4 regions of the Acidovorax facilis genome follow, and region 3 is predicted to be linked to each of the others. Evidence: predicted binding sites of a transcription regulator. Region 3 holds the regulator's gene; each other region holds the start of a gene.

Region 1 (3,206 bases), 860 kb from region 3:
CATTCGGGCCATGCAGGGCAACCCCGATGACCTCGGGGCGCCCTGGTGGTAGGCCAGCTCAGCTTAGCAAGCATGATGCCATCCGGGGGCACGAGCCCCTTCGGGCCTCGGCTAGCGCAGGAACGCGTCGTAACCCGTCTTGAGGATCAGCGTGCTCACCACCACGATGAAGATGCCACGCACAAAACCCGTGCCGTGCTTGAGCGCCAGGTGCGTGCCCAGCAGGCTGCCCACCACATTGGCGATGGCCAGCGTCACCGCAAAGTGCCACCACACATGGCCCTTGGCGGCAAACAGCGCGATGGCGGCGATGTTGGTGGCGCAATTGAGCAGCTTGGCCGAGGCCGAGGCGTTCAGGAAGTCATAGCCCAGCAGCCGCACAAACAGAAAAACGAAGAAACTGCCGGTGCCCGGGCCGAAGAAGCCGTCATAAAAGCCGATGACCACGCCGATCAGGCAGGCCGCCAGCACTTCGGCCCTGCCCGCAAAGCGGGGTGTGTGGTGCCGCCCCAACTCTTTCTTGGCCAGCGTGTAGACCAGCACCCCCAGCAGCACCAGGGGCAGCAGCTTGCGCAGGAAGTCGGCCGACATCACGGTCACGGCCCAGGCGCCTGCAAACGACCCCGCAAAACCGGCCGCTGCCGCGGGCAGCATGGCCGACCAGCGAACCTGCACCTTGCGGCTGTACTGCCAGGTGGCCATGGCCGTGCCCCACACCGAGGCCGCCTTGTTGGTGCCCAGCAGCGTGGCAGGGGGCGCCCCGGGGAAAGCCGCAAACAGCGCCGGCACCATCACCAGCCCGCCACCCCCCACGATGGCATCCACGAAGCCTGCGAGCAGCGAGGCAAAGGTAATAAAAATCCATTCCATCGCAGGATTTTCGCAGCTTGCCTGCTATGGATTCAGGACTCCCCGGGGCATTGGCGAAAGGGAGGCCAGCGTAGAACAGGCAAGAAAAAGGCGCTGGGATCGCCAGCGCCTGGAAAAAAACGCACCTCGTTGGGTGCTTGAAATTTGTTTATTGGTAGAAAGAGTGTCTCCTCGGGCCCCTCGCTTGGCACACCGAAGCGCGCTTTCGAGTGCCGCAACTGTAGCGACTGCACTCCGCTGGTGCATTGGGGGTTTCCCGCCCCCGTTGTGGGGCAGTGATCGGGTTTCCAGGGGCGGAATCGGGGTGTTGGGGTTGGCACGGCTCGTGCAATCGCGCTTGTAACAATTTGCGAAAGGGAGCCGCCATGCGGGGAGTCAACCACCGGTTCGTTGGGGTAGGGTCGCTGTGTCTGGGCCTGTGCGCGAGTGCGCTGGCGCAGACGGCGCCAGAGGTGGCGGCGGGAGCGGTGTCTTCCTTGTCCCTCACACGTCCTGGGCTGGTGGCGCAGACCACGATCAGCGCGGCAGATACCGCGTGGATGATGACCTCCACAGCGCTGGTGCTGCTGATGACGCTGCCGGGCATTGCCCTGTTCTACGCAGGCATGGTGCGCAAGAAGAACGTGCTCAACACCATGGCCAGCGTGGTGGCCATTGCCGCGCTGGTCAGCCTGCTGTGGTTTGGGGCGGGTTACTCGCTGGCCTTCACCCCGGGCAGCCCCTGGCTGGGGGGATGGGACCGCATCGGCTTTGCGGGCCTGGACTTTCAGCTCGCTGGCGGCAAGCTGGCCGTAAGCCATGTGGCGCCGCACATCCCCGAGTCGGTGTACGCCATGTTCCAGCTCACGTTTGCCATCATCACTGCCGCGCTGCTGGTGGGGGCGTTTGTCGAGCGCATGCGGTTTTCCGCCATGCTGATCTTCATCAGCCTTTGGACCCTGCTGGTCTACGCCCCGGTGGCGCACTGGGTGTGGGAGCCAGGGGGCTGGCTGGCCCAGATGGGTGCGCTGGACTTTGCCGGAGGCTCGGTGGTGCACGTGAATGCGGGTGTGGCCGGGCTGGTGTGCGCGTGGTTCCTGGGGCGGCGCACGGGCTATGGGCGCGAGGCGTTCGAGCCCTACAACCTGGGGCTGACCATGGCGGGCGCGGGCTTGTTGTGGGTGGGCTGGTTCGGCTTCAACGCAGGCTCTGCCGTGGCCGCCGACGGCCGTGCGGGGCTGGCGATGGCGGTGACGCACCTGGCCGCAGCGGCGGGTGCCTTGTCGTGGATGCTGGGCGAGTGGGTGGTGCGCGGGCGGCCATCCCTGCTGGGGCTTTGCTCTGGCCTGGTGGCGGGGCTGGTGGCCATCACGCCTGCTGCGGGTTTTGTCACGCTGCGCTCGGCAGTGGTGATTGGCGTGGTGGCGGGTTTGGCCTGCTACTGGGGCGCCACGGGGCTCAAGCGCCTGCTGCGCGCCGACGATTCCCTGGATGTGTTTGGGGTGCATGGCATCGGCGGCATCGTGGGCTCGCTGCTCACCGGCATGCTGGCCAGCCGCACCGTGGGGGGTGTGCCAGGCAGCTTGCTCACCCAGGCCATTGGCGTGGGCGCTGTGATGGCCTACAGCCTCGTCGCAACCGCCGTGTTGTTGTGGATCACCAACCTGGCTGTGGGCCTGCGGGTGGATGAGCAGAGCGAGCAGACCGGGCTCGACATTGCCCAGCACCGTGAGCGCCTGGGGAGTTAATGAATTCCACCTCCCTGAGGCCCTGCGGGCCTTCCCCCTGCCCGCATTGCTGCGCAATGCGGGCAGGGGGACGCAGCCAGCACGGCGGGGCGGCCCTTGCGCGGCTACCCGCGCTTGGGCCGCGCCGGTTTCATACGCTGCGGGTGGTGCGCAGCGCCATGGATGACTGAAATGCCATAAGGAGCCGACCATGCCCGATTCCGACAAGCTTGCCATTGCCGCCCATTTGCATGTGCTGCTGCGCCGCAAGACGGGGCGCGTGACCGACACTGAATGGATGGCTTCCAACGTTGAATATGCGCTGGAGATCGTGCGGTTCGCACGCCAACGTGCCCAGGAGGACAACGTTCCGGAGCTGGTCGAGTGGGCCGACCGTCTCGATCTCGCCATCCATGCCGCCCCACCTGCTGCGCCGCGCCGACCCTTGCTGGATGTGGCCACGCAGGCGGTGCGCCAGCGCATGGCGCCGCCGCCAGAGCCTGCGCCGGAGGTTCCCCGTTATGTGGGAGGGATTCGCTGACCACACTGCGGCCGGGTGGCCGTTGCGCGGGCGGTGTCAGTGCGCTGCCGTGCCTTGCACGAACAGGCCCGCCGTGGGCAGCAGCCCGG
Region 2 (3,206 bases), 1.3 Mb from region 3:
GCGAGCCATAGAGGCTGTTCACGCTGAGCGTGGACACTGAGAGGTGCGTGGGCAGCACGCCGTAGATGGTCCAGGGCTGGCGGCCGTATTCGGCGACGAACCAGCCGAGCTCGCAGGCAATCCAGGGTGCGGGCAGCATCCACAGTGCCCACTTGAGCAGCCAGGGGCGCTTGCCGCATTCGAGCTTGAGTGAGCTCCAAAAGGCCATGCCGAACAGCGCGAGCATCAGAAAGCCCAGCCCGACCATGATGCGGAAGGCCCAGAACATGGGCGCCACGCGCGGCACAGTGCTGTCCACCGCTTTCTGGACCATTTCGGGCGTGGCCTGGCGCACATCGACCACGTATTTCTTCAGCAGCAGACCGAAGCCCAGGTCGGCCTTGTGTTGCTCGAACAGGGCCTTGGCCGCTGCGTCATTCCGATTAGCGCGCAGGGCTTCGAGCGCGGTCACGGCGTGGATGCCGCTTTCAATGCGTTCGCGGTTCTTGATCTTGATCTCGTGGATGCCGGGAATCTGTTTGTCCACCGAGCGCGTGCCAATCAGGCCCATCACCCAGGGGATCTCGATCTCCCAGTCGTTCTTCTGCTCTGCCTCGTTGATGCTGGCCACCAGCTTGAGGCCTGCCGGTGCGGGCTCGGTTTCCCACATGGCTTCGAGCGCGGCCATCTTGGTTTGCTGCGCCTCGCCCACGGTGTAGCCCGATTCGTCGCCGAGCACGATCACGCTGCACACGCTGGCCAGGCCGAAGGCTGCGGCCACGCGAAAGCTGCGTTTGGCGAATTCGGTGTCGCGGCCCTTGAGCAGGTACCAGCTGGAGATAGAGAGCACAAACATCGCGCCGGTCACATAACCTGCCGAGACGGTGTGCACGAACTTGGCCTGCGCATCCGGGTTGAAGAGAACGGCCCAGAAATCGGTCATCTCCATGCGCATGGTGACGTAGCTGAATTCCGCTCCCACCGGGTTCTGCATCCAGCCGTTGGCGATCAGTATCCAAAGTGCGGAGAGGTTGGTGCCGACCGCCATCAGGATGGTGACCATCAGGTGCTGGGTCTTCGAGAGCCGGTCCCAGCCAAAGAAGAACAGGCCGATCATGGTCGATTCGAGAAAGAAGGCCATCAGGCCCTCGATGGCCAGCGGGGCTCCGAAGATGTCGCCCACGTAGTGCGAGTAGTAGGCCCAGTTGGTGCCGAACTGGAATTCCAGCGTGATGCCGGTGGTCACACCGAGCGCGAAATTGATGCCAAAGAGCTTGCCCCAGAAGCGGGTCATGTCCTTCCAGATGACGTTGCCCGTCATCACATAGACGCTCTCCATGATGACCAGCAGCCACACCATGCCCAGCGTCAGCGGCACGAAAAGAAAGTGGTACATGGCCGTCGCGGCGAACTGCAGGCGCGAGAGGTCAACCAGTTGTTCGGATATCAAGCTTCACTCCTGATGGGTGGTCGGCGCCGGGCGGCTGCCCAGCATCTGCGTGGCTGCGCTGTCGGTGTCTACCGGCACGCGCTGATCCCGCACGAATCCCCACCACAGGCCTGTGAGCACGGCCAGCTTGATTACCAGCACAACGGCCAGCTTGCGCACCAGAAGACGGTCTCTAAGGTCCATGGGATGTAGGGGGTTGGCATACCAGTACCCAAGAAGCGTGCCAGGCGACCACCGGTGAAAAAGTGTCTTTAAATCAACAACTTGTGGATTGCTAGTATTGATGGACTGCCATCAGTAGGCCCTGTAACTGCCAAATCTGGCAGATAATGGCAGTCCCTGTCGCCGCATATAACGGGAGCTCGCTTGAAACCCCTGCCCGAACTCGCGGCCTTCCTTGAAGGTCTGCCTGAGCCGCACATCCTGTTCGACACGCAGTACCGCATCCTGGCCGCCAACGCCGCCTACCGGCGCCAGCACAGCCCCGAGCGCAGCGTGGTGGGTCGCCATTGCTACGAGGTGTCGCACCACTTCGCCGTACCCTGCGACCAGGCGGGTGAGACCTGTCCGCTGGCGCAGTCGCTCCTCTCGGGCCAGCGCGAGCGTGTGCTGCATCTGCACCACACGCCGCAGGGCGAGGAGTACGTGAACATCGAGCTTTCGCCCCTGCCCGGCCCCGACGGTCGGCCTGCCTTTTTTGTGGAAAAGATGGAGCCACTGCGCGTGGCCCAGGGACAGCCGGGGGCGCAGGGCCTGATCGGCCGCTCAGAGGCCTTTCAGCGCATGCTGGCGTTGATGGCGCGCGTGGCGCCTTCACGTGCGAGCGTGCTGCTGCTGGGCGAGTCGGGCACCGGCAAGGAGCTGGTGGCGCGTGCCATCCACGAGGCCAGCCCGCGCGCGGGCAAGCCGCTGGTGGCGGTGGACTGCTCCAGCCTGCCCGACACGCTGTTTGAGTCCGAGCTGTTCGGCCACGAGCGGGGCGCCTTCACCGGCGCCAGCGCCAGCAAGGCGGGGTTGGTTGAGTCGGCCAGCGGCGGCACCCTGTTTCTGGACGAGGTGGGCGACATCCCGCTTCCCATGCAGGTCAAGCTGCTGCGCCTGCTGGAAACCGGCACCTACCGCCGCGTGGGCAGCACCGAGCTCAGGCACGCCGACATTCGCGTGGTGGCAGCCACCCACCGCGACCTGGAGCAGCGGGTGCAAGACGGCAGCTTTCGTGAAGACTTGTATTACCGCCTGTGCACCTTTCCCATCCTGCTGCCTGCGCTGCGCGAGCGGCTGGGGGACGTGGCCCTGCTGGCCCCGGCCCTGCTGGAGCGCGTGGCCGCGCCGCGCCGGCTGGCGATCTCCGCACCCGCGCTGGCCCTGCTCGCGGTCCAGGCTTACCCCGGCAACGTGCGCGAGCTGCGCAACCTGCTGGAGCGCACCGCCCTGCTGTGCGACGGCGATCTGATCGAGCCCGACCACGTGCGCCAGGCCATCGCCACCGGCCGGCGCAGTACTGCACCACCGGCGTCCGTACAGCTGCCGGCCCTCGCCCGCGCGCCCAGCACGGCCACGAGCGACCTCAAGGCGCTGGAGCGCGACGTGCTTCGCAATACCGTGGCACGGCACACGGGCAGCCGCGCCGAGCTTGCGCAGCATCTGGGCATCAGCGAGCGCTCGCTGTACCGCAAGCTCAAGGCGCTGGGGCTGGGGCAGGGGCAGGGAGACGGCAACAGCGCAACCTGACAACCGCCAAAGGTTGAAAAAACCGTGCTGCTGTATCGATGGCGAT
Region 3 (3,206 bases):
TTCATCACCCGTGCCGAGCTGCGCCGCTACCGGGGCGCTGTGCTCAGCGACGAGATCACCGGCGCCGTGATTGTCTACAACAACCTGACCGACGTGTTCTCCGTGGACGGAAAGCGCACCGCCACCAACGCTGCGGGCGATGCCCCCGCACCGGGCAGCCGCGTGCGCGCCGTGCTGGCCCCCAAAGATCCACCGCCCGCTGCGGCGGCCCCCGAGGCGGCGTCCCCGGCCTCAGCCCCGGCGCTGCGCCCCAGCAACAGCCTTGGCGGCGGCGCCAAGTGAGTGGGCCCGCTGTGAGTACCGGCCCTGACACTCAGGCGGGTAGCCGCCTGGGGCCTGATTCCCAGGCGGGCAGCCGCCTGGAGGTGCAGCACCTGGCGAAGTCTTATGGCAGCCGCAAGGTCGTCAAGGACGTTTCGCTGGTCGTGCAAAAAGGTGAGGTCGTGGGGCTGCTCGGCCCCAACGGCGCGGGCAAGACCACCTCGTTCTACATGATCGTGGGCCTGGTGCGCAGCGACGAGGGAGACATCCGCATCGACGGCCAATCGGTGGCCCACATGCCCATCCACCGGCGCTCGCGCCTGGGCCTGTCGTACCTGCCGCAGGAAGCCTCGATCTTTCGCAAACTCACAGTCGAAGAGAACGTGCGCGCCGTGCTGGAACTGCAGCGTGGTGATGACGGCCAGCCGCTCTCGCGCGACGCCATCGAGGAGCGCCTGACGGCCCTGCTGCAGGAGCTGCGCGTGGACCACCTGCGCGCCTCGCCCGCCATGGCCCTGTCCGGCGGCGAGCGCCGCCGCGTCGAGATTGCCCGGGCCCTGGCCACTCAACCGCGTTTCATCCTGCTGGACGAGCCCTTTGCCGGCATCGACCCCATTGCCGTGATCGAGATCCAGCGCATCATCGGCTTCCTGAAGGCGCGGGGCATTGGTGTGCTCATCACCGACCACAATGTGCGCGAAACCCTGGGCATCTGCGACCACGCCTTCATCATCAGCGATGGCCGCGTGCTCGCGCAGGGCACGCCGTCCGAGATCGTGGACAACGCCGAGGTACGACGTGTTTACCTTGGCGAACACTTCAGGATGTGATGAAGCCTGGACTCTCGCTGCGCGTCTCGCAGCATCTTGCATTGACCCCCCAGCTTCAGCAGTCCATCCGGCTGCTGCAGTTGTCCACGCTCGAACTCTCGCAGGAAGTCGAGCAGATGCTCGACGAAAACCCGTTCCTCGAACGCAATGCCGACGAAGCTCCGCGCGAGGAGTTTGGCCTGGAAGCCGCCGACACGCCCGCGCAGCCTGATGAGTACAGTGCTGATGATGCTATATTTTCAGGAGCTAGCAGCGCAAGCAGCACAAGCGCTGAAGGCCAAAATGATGCTGAAGCACCGAGTGCTGGCGCTGACGAGCCTGACTGGAGCGGTGACGGCACGGTAGAAATGGCGCCCAACGACGCGGAGTGGGGCGGGGATGCGCCCGCCCGCAACCGCAACGACTCCGAAGGCGACGAGGCCGACGCCACCGAGCTGGCCCGTTCGCATGAATCGCTGACCGCCTTTTTGCACCGTCAGGCGCTGGCGCTGCGCTTGTCCGAGATCGACCGCGCCGCGCTGCGTTTTCTCATTGAATCGCTCAACGACGACGGCTACCTCGAAGAGCCGCTGGAAGAGCTGGCCATCAGCCTGGCCGGGCCGGACGACCTGGAGCAAATCGAAGAGCTGGTGCACCGCTTCACCGTGGCCCAGCGCCTGCTGCAAAGCCTGGAGCCCACCGGCGTGGGTGCGCGCAACCTGGCCGAATGCCTGACGCTGCAGCTCACGGCGCTGGCTGCCGACGAGGACAGCGATGCTGACCCCGACACGGTGCAGACCGCGCTGCGCATTTGTCAGCAGCCGCTGGAGATGCTGGCCCGCCGCGATATCCGCCGCCTGACGCAGCTGTGTGGCGACGGCGAAGAGCGCACCCGCGCCGCCATGGCGCTGATCGCTCGCCTGGAGCCTCGCCCCGGCCGTCGCTTTGCCGACGTGGAGCGCAACATCATCATTCCCGATGTCATCGTGCGCAAAGCCGGGCGTGCCAATGGACGCGATGGCCAGCACAACTTCATCGTCAGCCTCAACCCCGATGTGATGCCGCGCCTGCGCGTGCACGACATCTATGCTGGCGCCCTGCGCGGCCACAAGGGCGGCGAGGGCCACCAGGGCATGCAGCAGCGCCTGCAGGAGGCCCGCTGGTTCATCAAGAACATCCAGCAGCGCTTTGACACCATCCTGCGCGTCTCGCGCGCCATCGTGGAGCGGCAAAAAAGCTTCTTCACCCACGGCGAGTTGGCCATGCGCCCGCTGGTGCTGCGCGACATCGCCGACGAACTGGGCCTGCACGAATCCACCATCAGCCGCGTGACCACCGCCAAATACATGGCCACGCCAATTGGCACGTATGAGCTGAAGTACTTCTTTGGCTCGGGCCTGGGTACCGAGACCGGCGGCAACGCGTCCAGCACCGCCGTGCGCGCCCTCATCAAGCAGTTTGTGGCCGCAGAAAGCCCCGCCAAGCCGCTGTCCGACAGCCAGATCGCCGAGATGCTCAAGGAACAGGGCATCGAGTGCGCACGCCGCACCGTGGCCAAGTACCGCGAGGCGCTCAAGATCGCGCCGGCCAACCTGCGCAAGGCGCTGTAGGTACCCCGGTTGGGGGCGCATGGCTCGCCCTGTTTGAATTTTTCGTTTTTCTATCCGCCACCCCACCATGGCCCGCATCGTCTTCGACCTCCCCCCGCACTTCGGCTTTGCCACCGAGCTGCAGATCTACATCAGCCACGTCAACCAAGGCGGGCACCTGGACAACGCGCAACTGCTGAGCCTGGTCTCTGAAGCGCGGGTGCGCTTCTTCCAGTCGCTGGGCTACCCCGAGGCCGACGTGGGCGGGCTGTCCATCGTGGTCGGCGACATCGTGGCGCAGTACAAGTCCGAAGGTTTCCACGGTGAAACCATGCGCGTGGAGATGGCGCCTGCGGACTTCAACCGCTATGGGTTTGACCTGGTGTTTTGCATGACCGAGAAGACCTCAGGCCGCGAGGTGGCGCGCGGCAAGATCGGCATCGTCTTCATCGGCAAGGCCGACCGCAAGGTGGCGCCGATCCCCGAATCCATCCGCCAATTGCTGCTGGCCCGCGCGGGAACGCCGGATTCCCACGCATTGTCTGAG
Region 4 (3,206 bases), 1.7 Mb from region 3:
TTGCCGTAGGCGTGGCCGGATTCAAAACCGGCGGCGATCAGCTCTTCCCAAATCAACGGCAACTGCTCCACCCGCGCACCAAACATGTCCACGCGCGCACCGCCCGTGACCTTGGTGTACAGCCCATATTTCTTAGCCACCTGGCCCACGGCGATCAGGCCGTCGGGTGTGACTTCGCCACCGGGCATGCGTGGCACCACCGAATAGGTGCCGTCCTTCTGGATGTTGCCCAGGAAGTAGTCGTTGCTGTCCTGCAGGCCGGCCAGCTCCTTCTTGAGCACAAATTCGTTCCAGCACGAGGCGAACACACTGGCCGCCACGGGCTTGCAGATATCGCAGCCCATGCCTTTGCCATGCTTTGCCAGCAGGTCCTCGAAGCTCTTGATCTGGCCCACACGCACCAGGTGGTAGATCTCCTGGCGTGAGTAAGCGAAGTGCTCGCAGATGTGGTTGTTCACGGCCATGCCACGGCGCGCCATTTCCGCCTTTATGACCTGGGTGACCAGGGGCACGCAGCCGCCGCAGGTGGCACCAGCCTTGGTGCAGGCCTTCACCTCGGCAATGGTGCACGCCCCATTGCCCACGGCTTCGCAGATGCCACCCTTGGTGACGTTGTTGCACGAGCAGATCTGTGCCGTGTCGGGCAGGGCCTCCACGCCCAATCCGTGCTTGGCCTTGCCGTCGCTGGACGGAAAAATCAGGAACTCGGGGTCATCGGGCAGCGTGATGCCGTTCAGGGCCATCTGCAGCAACGTGCCGTATTCGGAGGCATCGCCGATCAGCACGGCGCCCAGCAGCTGCTTGCCATCCTCGCTGATGACGATCTTTTTGTAGACCTGGCGACGCTCGTCCACGTACTGGCAGGTGCGGCTGTGCGGCGTTTTCCCATGCGCGTCGCCAATGCTGGCTACGTCCACGCCCATGAGCTTGAGCTTGGTGCTCATGTCCGCACCGACGAAAGCCGCGTCGGTCTCACCCGCGATGTGGCGGGCGGCCACACGCGCCATGTCGTAGCCGGGCGCGACCAGGCCGAAGGTCTGCTCGTTCCACGAGGCGCATTCGCCGATGGCGTAGACATCGTGGTCGCTGGTACGGCAGGCACTGTCAATGGCCACGCCGCCGCGCGGGCCAATGGCCAGCAGGCTCTGGCGCGCCAGTTCGTCTCGTGGGCGGATGCCAGCGGAGAACACGATCATGTCGGTCTCCAGCCAGGTGCCGTCGGCAAACACCATGCGGTGGCGCGCGCGGGCGCCATCGGTGATCTCCTGCGTATTGCGGCCGGTGTGCACCTGCACGCCCAGTTCTTCGATCTTGGCCCGCAGCACGCGGCCACCGCCCTCATCCACCTGAACAGCCATGAGCCTGGGAGCGAACTCGACCACATGGGTTTCGAGGCCCATGTCGCGCAGCGCCTTGGCGCATTCCAGGCCCAGCAGCCCCCCGCCCACGACCACGCCGGTCTTCGATTTGGCACCCGAGGCCTGCATGGCCTCCAGGTCCTCGATGGTGCGGTAGACAAAGCAGTGATCGCGGTCGCGTCCGGACACCTGGGGCACGAAGGGATTGGAGCCGGTGGCCAACACCAGCTTGTCGTAGGTGAGCACTTCGCCATCCGCCGTGGTCACGGTGCGGATGCGACGGTCCACCGATGCAGCGCGCGCGGCCAGGCGCAACGTGAAGCCGGTGCGCTCGAAGAAGCCGGGTTCGACCAGCGAAAGTTCATCGGCCGAGGTGCCACTGAAGAAGGCCGACAGATGCACCCGGTCGTAGGCAGGGCGCGGCTCCTCGCACAGCACGGTGACCTCGACACCAGTCATGCCGGTTTCGGCCAGACTTTCGAGGAACTTGTGGCCGACCATGCCGTGGCCAATGAGAACGATTTTCATGCTTGCTCATCCTGCAAGAACCCGGGGAACCGTTTCGAGGGGTGCAGGATGTGCCATGCCAGCGGCACAGCACACCCTCCGCGGAACCACGGGCGTGGGTTGGAACTACCAAGCGGGCGACTGCAAAAAAAGCCGCAACTCACTCGGGTGTTCCGCCATCATTAGCGGAGGGTATCGATCAGTCCGCAGGCAGCTTCACCAGCAGACACGGAAGGGGATCGCAATATTCATGCCGCACCATCCGAGGCCATGCCAAGCCCCTGTGGGCGGACCAGGTAGGGCTGACCGGATCGTTCTCTGGAGTACCGCCCGGTGGCGGAATGCATCAATGCAGTGCAGCACCTCACCAAATCAGGGCAATCACCCATACCGGTAGCGAGCTGCAAGGACTGGAGTCGCCAGGCTTTGGCAAAGGCTTGGGCGGTGGACACTTTGGAATCTTCCGATTCACCAAAGCATCTGCAGTGTCACCCTTGCAACCCACCTTGCCTTGCGGTCATCTTTTCATTTCCAAAAAAAGCGAGCTCCGGCAGACTGGCACGGCAGGACGGAGGCGACTGGCAACCACCGAGCATCACGTTCATGAAGCACCGACAGCCCCAGCCCCCATCAATACCCATGACCCCACCAGCATGAGCACCAGTATGAACACCGACCGGAGAGTCAACACCGACAGACGCAACGGGCAGGACCGCCGACAAACAGAAAAAGGCCCTCCCAGCAACTACGAACGCAGGCGTGCCGTGGAGGCACGGCAACCGGAATTGACGGAGCTGCATCTGGACGAAGAAGAACTCAAAGCGCTGGGATTTATAAAAACCACATCCATGCCACAAAGCCCGACTTGATATCTGCGGTGCCCCACAAGCGCCTGAAGCCGGTTGCCCAAACCCACAGGGATACACCGTTGCCCCGCTTCAAGTCCGCCACTCAGCAGCGTCCTGTTTCAATCTCCGTGGAGCGCAAGCAGACGGTGCGCCACCATATCCAATGCAGGCCGGGTGTTGCCCTGCTTGTCCGTCCAGACTCTCGGTGTGATGCTGCCCGAAAGCGCGAGTGAATCCCCATCGCGCAGGTGATGAATGGCAGCGCAAACACCCGCCTCAAACGCAATCACATTCACAAAAAGCAACTCGCCATCCGCCGTGTTTGCACGCACCTTGGCCACAGTGAAAGGCTTTCCAGCCTTGTCGGTACGCTGCTCGGAATCACCGTAAAGCCTTCCGGCCACGAGTCCATCGATCATGAAAGTCCTCCGCCCCGGCGGGCCATCACCTGTTTTCGATCAGCACACAGTGCGCTCCCTGGCGGCAAGCCCGC

The links. Region 3 encodes sigma-54, which starts transcription at its own class of promoters, with help from an activator protein. Its sites were predicted from a motif close to TGGCANGNAANCTGCTTT; they were not measured.
Region 1: a site for sigma-54 is predicted at 1,185-1,202, ahead of ACQ4MJ_RS19605 (ammonium transporter). Genes of this name have one in related genera too.
Region 2: a site for sigma-54 is predicted at 1,638-1,655, ahead of cydP (cytochrome oxidase putative small subunit CydP). Genes of this name have one in related genera too.
Region 4: a site for sigma-54 is predicted at 2,104-2,121, ahead of nirB (nitrite reductase large subunit NirB). Genes of this name have one in related genera too.

Annotation. Positions count from the first base shown of each region.
Region 1 covers NZ_CP192460.1:4,275,700-4,278,905, reverse strand. Annotated here, with positions in the region: gene ACQ4MJ_RS19610 (sulfite exporter TauE/SafE family protein) at 112-870, opposite strand; gene ACQ4MJ_RS19605 (ammonium transporter) at 1,236-2,597, shown strand; gene ACQ4MJ_RS19600 (hypothetical protein) at 2,788-3,117, shown strand; gene ACQ4MJ_RS19595 (antibiotic biosynthesis monooxygenase family protein) at 3,154-3,206, opposite strand, start outside.
Region 2 covers NZ_CP192460.1:982,695-985,900, reverse strand. Annotated here, with positions in the region: gene ACQ4MJ_RS04450 (cytochrome ubiquinol oxidase subunit I) at 1-1,429, opposite strand, end outside; gene cydP (cytochrome oxidase putative small subunit CydP) at 1,433-1,612, opposite strand; gene ACQ4MJ_RS04440 (sigma-54 interaction domain-containing protein) at 1,796-3,160, shown strand.
Region 3 covers NZ_CP192460.1:5,134,855-5,138,060, forward strand. Annotated here, with positions in the region: gene lptA (lipopolysaccharide transport periplasmic protein LptA) at 1-282, shown strand, start outside; gene lptB (LPS export ABC transporter ATP-binding protein) at 294-1,091, shown strand; gene ACQ4MJ_RS23535 (RNA polymerase factor sigma-54) at 1,091-2,680, shown strand; gene ACQ4MJ_RS23540 (acyl-CoA thioesterase) at 2,748-3,206, shown strand, end outside.
Region 4 covers NZ_CP192460.1:1,307,632-1,310,837, reverse strand. Annotated here, with positions in the region: gene nirB (nitrite reductase large subunit NirB) at 1-1,886, opposite strand, end outside; gene ACQ4MJ_RS05925 (hypothetical protein) at 2,519-2,734, shown strand; gene ACQ4MJ_RS05920 (single-stranded DNA-binding protein) at 2,833-3,132, opposite strand.